DNA from 2 places in the Streptacidiphilus sp. EB129 genome. Region 2 is predicted to be linked to the other one. Evidence: riboswitches for the same ligand, from Rfam matches in the RefSeq annotation. Region 2 holds a riboswitch; the other holds the start of a gene.
What was found. Region 2 has a riboswitch for glycine ahead of gcvP (aminomethyl-transferring glycine dehydrogenase). Riboswitches for the same ligand answer to the same signal wherever they lie in the genome.
Positions count from the first base shown of each region.

Region 1 (3,404 bases), on a different contig from region 2:
TCGACCGGCTCGTGGGTGCCGCGGACGTCCACCGCGACCGTGCCGCCCGGGGTGGCGTGCGCCGCGTCCACGTACGCCATCGCGATCGGCTTGCCCAGGGTGGGGGAGGGGGCGCCGGAGGTGATCGAGCCGATGACCGTGCCCGCGCCGTCCGCGGTGACCACGTTCATCTCGGCGCGCGGCACCCGGCGTCCGGGGGAGACCAGACCGACCAGCACCCGCGGAGGGGTGGCGGCGGCCTGCTCGGCGGCCTTCTCCAGCGCCGCGCGGCCGACGAACGCGCCGTCGTTGCTCGTCTTGTCGAACCGGACCACCCGGCCCAGGCCGGCGTCGAAGGGGGTCAGCGAGGTGCTGAGCTCGTGCCCGTACAGCGGCATGCCCGCCTCCAGGCGCAGCGTGTCGCGGCAGGAGAGGCCGCAGGGGATCAGACCCGCGTCGGCGCCGGCGGCGGACAGTGTGGTCCACACGTGCTCGGCGTCGTCCGGGGCCAGGAACAGCTCGAAGCCGTCCTCACCGGTGTAGCCGGTACGGGCCAGCAGCGCGGGGCGGCCGGCCACGGTGGCGGGCAGCGCGGTGTAGTACTTCAGCCCGGGCAGGTCCGCCTCGGTCAGCGGGGCCAGGATCGCGGTGGCCTGCGGACCCTGGATCGCGATCAGCGCGTAGGCGTCGCGGTCGTCGCGCACCACCGCGTCGAAACCGGCCGCCCGGGCCGTCAGCTCGTCCAGCACCAGCTGGGCGTTGGAGGCGTTGGCGACGACCAGGAACTCCTCCGCACCGGTGCGGTAGACGATCAGGTCGTCCAGGATGCCGCCGTCGGCCGCGCAGATCATGGTGTAGCGGGCGCGGTTCAGGTCCAGTGCGGAGACGAAGCCGACCAGCGAGTAGTCGAGCAGCTCGGCGGCCTGCGGCCCGGTGACGGTGATCTCGCCCATGTGCGAGAGGTCGAACAGTCCGGCCCTGGTGCGGACGGCGAGGTGCTCCTCGCGCTCGCTGCCGTAGCGCAGCGGCATGTCCCAGCCGGCGAAGTCGGTCATGGTCGCGCCGAGGGCCCGATGGACGGCGTCCAGGGCGGTGAGGCGGAGGTCTGCGTTCTCAGCTGACATCGGTGGTGCTCCTCGTGCTCTCTCAAGGAAGGCATGCTGCGGCAGGGGCTCCCCCTCTGTCGTCGCAACCTGAGAGCTTCACCGCGTCGGACCGCTCCACAGGGAGCAGGGACGCGGCTTGCACCGTGGGTGGGGCATGGCAGCGGGCGAGCCGCGGCGGCATGACCGCTTTCCAGATCTGCCTAGCCCGTGCGGTATCTGTGCCTGAGAGATTCCGGGGAGGGCTTGCTCCTTCGGCGCCGACTGCAGTCCTGGTCCATGCGGACGGGGACTGGCCTGGCTCTCCCGCGCGGGGTCGATCGGCCGGTGTGGAGTTGTTGGTCGCGCTCATCATGGCACGCTGGGCGCGCCCCGCGCAGCACGCGTCCGGTGCTGCCGGCCCCGCGCGCCGACCCGCTGTCGCTATCCTGCGGCGTACCGGTACGCCGGTGGAACCCGCCGGGCGGTACCGGCAGGGCTTGGTGACGGGCAGCAGGGAACGGCGGTCACGCAGATGCAGTACCCCACGGACACCGCGGGCGATCCGGCCCAGAGCATGGCGGCCGCGAGCATGGCGGCCCAGAGCATGGCGGCCGCGAGCATTCCGGCACAGAGCGGCTGGCCGGCGAACGAGCTGGAGCAGGTGCTCACCGCCGCGATCGGCGACCCGGGGGCCACCCCGCGCGTGGTCGAGGTGCTGCGGCGCAGCCAGGTGTGGGTGCCGCTGCCGGGCGGTGGCGGGTACGACGGGGCGACCCTGGAGCTGCCCACCACCGAACTGGCCGGCCAGCCCTTCGTGCCGGTGTTCAGCTCCGAGGAGCAGCTGCGCCGGATCGCCGGGCAGATGTCGTTCACCATCGCCCCGGTCCGCGAGCTGGCGCAGGGGATGCCGCTGGGCGTGGGCATCGTGGTCAATCCCGAGGGCGCGGTCGGCATCCCGATCCCGGCGACCGGGGTGGCCGAGCTCTGCGGCGGGCCGGTCGGCGGAGCCGGCGCGGGCACCGGCCCCGGGACGCCGGGAGCGCCGGCCGGCGCCCGGGTGGGTCTGCGGGAGCCCGGGCCGCACCAGGACCCGGTGGAGTTCCTCGCCGCCTGCGTCGGCGAACTCTGCCGCACGCCGCAGGTGCTGACGGCACGTCGGGCACTGGTGCAGGTCGAGGGCGAACCCGAGAAGCTGTTCGTCGGCGTCGAGCTGGACAGCTGGCGGCCGGAGGACCAGCAGGCGGCCACCGAGGCGCTGGGCCGCGCGCTCGGCGCGGTGCCGCTGCCCTGGGAGGTCGGGATCGTGCTGCTGGACGTGGCGCAGGATCCGCTGGGGGACTGGATGGTGGCCTCGGTGCCGCCGTTCTACGAGCGCGTCCCCCTCGGTCAGGGGACACTCGACCACTAGGGTGACAGTCGCCAGAGGACAGGGGACGCGACGCGGGGAGAGGTGGCAGTGGTCGAGGCAGCCGGCGGGGGCGCCATCGAGCGCGCGCTGCGGGAGGTGGCCCCGGGGCGGTTCGAGCCCTACGAGGGGTTGCTGCGGGCCGTCGCCGAGGGCTCGGTGTGGATGCTGCTGTGGCACGGCGAGCCCGGCCGCCCCGACGCCCAGTACGGGAACATGGAAGTCGGCGGATTCGGTTACGCACCGTGTGTGACCTCCGCCGAGCAGCTCGCCGCCAGCGGCTGGAGCCGGGCGCACCAGATCACCTCCGGACGTGAGATCGCCGCCTCGCTCTACCGCGAACGCTGGGGGCTGTGGCTGAACCCGCACCAGCCCGGCGGCGGCGTCGGCATCCCCTGGGCCGACCTGCGCCGGGTGGCCGGCGGCCTGGACCGGCTGCCGGCCGGGCCGCTGACGATCGGCGAGCCGCCGGTCGCCGCCGACCAGTTCTACGCCCTGCTCAACCAGGCCGCCCAGGGCACCGCGGCGGTCCGATCGCTGCGCCGGGGCTGGGTCCAGCCCGCCTGGGGCAGCCCGTATCTGGTGATCGGTCTGGATTTGTACGATTCCAGCCCGCCGGCGGTGGAGTCGGTCCGGCTGATGATGCAGCACGCCCTGCCCGGCGCGCCGCAGGGAGTCGCGGTCTCCACGGTGGCGATGTCGGACCCGTACGACCCGGTGGCGCTCTGGCTGCGGGTGCGCGCGATTCCGTTTTTCGACCGGGGTGTTTCCGGCGGCGGAGGGCGGCCCGGCTCCGGGTACGGCTACCCGCGGTTCTGAGAATCGTAAGAACGTCACTTGGCGGACGAATTGGGGCCGTCCCGAACGGGTGACACCGCTCCGAGTGGTGGCAGACGCGCGCCTGACCAGGATGAATGCGTTCTACCCGCGTTGAC
Region 1 is NZ_JBGCCS010000005.1:217,658-221,061, forward strand. It holds gene gcvT (glycine cleavage system aminomethyltransferase GcvT) at 1-1,103, opposite strand, end outside; glycine riboswitch at 1,286-1,401, opposite strand; gene ABH925_RS08780 (enhanced serine sensitivity protein SseB) at 1,597-2,472, shown strand; gene ABH925_RS08785 (enhanced serine sensitivity protein SseB C-terminal domain-containing protein) at 2,515-3,288, shown strand.
Region 1: another riboswitch for glycine. It lies ahead of gcvT (glycine cleavage system aminomethyltransferase GcvT); the one in region 2 lies ahead of gcvP (aminomethyl-transferring glycine dehydrogenase).

Region 2 (3,404 bases):
GCAGGATCGCCGCCGAGCCCCAGGGCGCGGCCGAGATCGGGCCGACCCCGGTCTCCGGGCCCGCCGACGGCTGCAGCGGGTGGTTCGGCAGGTACGGGGCGAGGTGCGCGCGCACCGCGACCGGGCCGACGCCGGGGCCGCCGCCGCCGTGCGGGATGCAGAAGGTCTTGTGCAGGTTCAGGTGCGAGACGTCGCCGCCGAACTTGCCCGGCTTGGCCAGGCCGACCATCGCGTTGAGGTTGGCGCCGTCCACGTACACCTGGCCGCCGGCCTCGTGCACCGTCGCGCAGATGTCGGCGATGTTCTCCTCGAACACGCCGTGCGTGGACGGGTAGGTGACCATCAGCACCGAGAGCTGGTCCCGGTGCTGCTCGATCTTGGCGTGCAGGTCCTCGACGTCCACGTCGCCGTCGACCAGGGTCTTCACGACCACGACCCGCATCCCCGCCATCACCGCGCTGGCGGCGTTGGTGCCGTGCGCGGAGGAGGGGATCAGGCAGACGTCACGGCCGGTGTCGCCGTTGGCGTGGTGGTAGGCGCGGACCGCGAGCAGTCCGGCCAGCTCGCCCTGGGAGCCGGCGTTGGGCTGCAGGCTGACCTTGTCGTAGCCGGTGAGCTCGGCGAGCCGGTCCTCCAGCTCGTGGATCAGGGTCAGGTACCCGGCGGCCTGCTGCTCCGGCGCGAAGGGGTGCACCGCGGCGAACTCCGGCCAGGTGACCGGCTCCATCTCGGTGGTCGCGTTGAGCTTCATGGTGCAGGAGCCCAGCGGGATCATGCCGCGGTCCAGCGCGTAGTCCTTGTCGGCGAGCTTGCGCAGGTAGCGCAGCATGCCGGTCTCGGAGCGGTGCGCGTGGAACACCGGGTGGGTGAGGTACTCGTCGGTGCGCAGCAGTGCCTTCGGCAGCCGCTCGCCGGCGGCGGCGTCCAGCGCGTCGACCTCGGCGACGGCGGCGGCCGGGATGCCGAAGGCGGTCCAGACCGCGGCCAGGTCGGCGCGGGTGGTGGTCTCGTCGCAGGCGACGCCGACCAGGTCGGCGTCGACCAGGCGCAGGTTGACCCCGGCCAGGCGGGCCGAGTCGACCACGGCGGCGGCGCGGCCGGGCACCCGGGCGGTGACGGTGTCGAAGAAGGCGTCGTGGACGATCTCGACGTCACCCGCGCGCAGGCCCTCGGCCAGCACGGTGGCGTAGCGATGGGTGCGGGCGGCGATGTCGCGCAGCCCGTCCGGGCCGTGGTAGACCGCGTACATCGAGGCCATCACGGCGAGCAGCACCTGGGCGGTGCAGATGTTGCTGGTGGCCTTCTCGCGGCGGATGTGCTGCTCGCGGGTCTGCAGGGCGAGCCGGTAGGCACGGTTGCCGTCGGCGTCGACGGAGACGCCGACCAGGCGGCCGGGCAGGCTGCGGGCGTACTCGGCGCGGACGGCCATGTAGCCGGCGTGCGGTCCGCCGAAGCCCATCGGCACGCCGAAGCGCTGGGTGGTGCCGATCGCGATGTCCGCGCCCAGCGCGCCGGGCGAGGTGAGCAGGGTCAGGGCCAGCAGGTCGGCGGCGACGGCGACGACCGCGCCCAGGCCGTGCGCCTGCTCGATCACCGGGGCGAGGTCGCGGACCACGCCGGAGGCGCCCGGGTACTGCAGCAGCACGCCGAAGACGCCGCGCTCGGCCAGCTCGGCGGGGATGCCCGCGCTGAGGTCGGCGACCACGGTCTCCACCCCGGTCGGCTCGCACCGGGTCTGGATCACGGCGATGGTCTGCGGCAGGGCGTCGGCGTCGATGACGAACACGCCGCCCTTGACCTTGCCCATCCGGCGGGCCAGCGCGACCGCCTCGGCGGCGGCGGTGCCCTCGTCCAGCAGCGAGGCCCCGGAGGTGGGCAGACCGGTGAGGTCGGAGACCACGGTCTGGAAGTTGATCAGGGCCTCAAGCCGGCCCTGCGAGATCTCCGGCTGGTACGGGGTGTAGGCGGTGTACCAGGAGGGGTTCTCCAGCACGTTGCGCAGGATCACCGGCGGCGTGAAGGTGCCGTGGTACCCCAGTCCGATCATCGAACGCAGCACCTGGTTGCGGTCGGCCAGCGCGCGCAGCTCGGCCAGCACCTCGGCCTCGGAGCGCGCGGCGGGGAGGTCCAGTGCCTCCAGGCTGCGGATCGCGGCCGGCACGGCGGCGGCGGTGAGCTCGTCCAGGCTGGCGTAGCCGACCTGGGCCAGCATCTTCGCCTGCGCTTCGGCGTCGGGGCCGATGTGGCGGTTCTCGAAGGGGCTCGACTGCTCAAGCCCGGAGAGTGTGGACGTCATGGCTGGGGAGCCTCCTGGTCGGACCCGGATGGCACTGTGGGTGTGCCGGGACGACCTCCCCCTCTGTCATGGAACCTGAGAGCTTCACCGGCCGCAGCCGGCTTTCACCGTCGGTGAGGGCCGTGTGGAACAGGCCCTGCTTTCCAGAGTGACCTCGCGCGCGCGGTACGGGTGCCTGAGAGATTCCGGGGAGGAGTTGCTCCTTCGGCGCCGCAGCGGTGCACGGACTCTCCCGCGCGCACTCGACTGGTCGGGGCAAGGGTACCAGCGGGAGTCGGACATCCATCGAATGGAGTAGCGACACACCCGCAATGGCTGCGGGCATTCGACAAATCGATCTTTGTGCCTTTTCGTATGAGTTGACCAGTATTGCCCAGCCCGCCGTGAGGAGTGGACGAGCCGTGCAGACCGAGATCGACCCCAGGGACCTGATCGGCCACAAGGCTGTGGACCGCAACGGCGACAAGATCGGAACGGTGGACGAGGTGTACCTGGACGACGCCACCGGCCAGCCGGAGTGGGCCGCCGTGCGCACCGGGCTGTTCGGTCGCGACGCCTTCGTCCCGCTCGCCACCAGCGAGTTCATCAGCGACGAGCTGCGGGTGCCCTACGAGAAGTCGCAGGTGAAGGACTCCCCCGACTTCGGCGCGGGCCAGCACCTGTCGCCGGCGCAGGAACTGCAGCTGTACCGCTACTACGGTCTTGAGGTTCCGACCGGCGGCCAGGACAGCGGCGCGGGCAGCGCCGGGGGCGCGGCCGGGGACGCCGCGAAGGCCGCCGCCAAGGCGGACCCGGCCTCGACGTCGACCACCGGCACCGTGTCGACCCCGGTGGTCTCCGCGAGCGGCGCGGGCATGGCCGCTCCGGTGGCGGCCACCGTCGCCGCCACCACGGTGCCGTCGCGGGCGGAGGCGCCGCCGCGCCACGACACCGCCGGCACCGCACGCGCGGACGCGGCCCGCATGGAGGCTCCCCGGACGGACGCGCCCCGGATGGACACCAGCCGCACCGCGGCGTTCACCGCCGCGCCGCCCGCCGCACCGCCGCAGAGCCCCGCGGCCACCACCGCGAGCACCCCGGTGGCCAAGCCGGACCCGCTCACCGACCC
Region 2 is NZ_JBGCCS010000016.1:12,247-15,650, reverse strand. It holds gene gcvP (aminomethyl-transferring glycine dehydrogenase) at 1-2,296, opposite strand, end outside; glycine riboswitch at 2,450-2,541, opposite strand; gene ABH925_RS20350 (PRC and DUF2382 domain-containing protein) at 2,698-3,404, shown strand, end outside.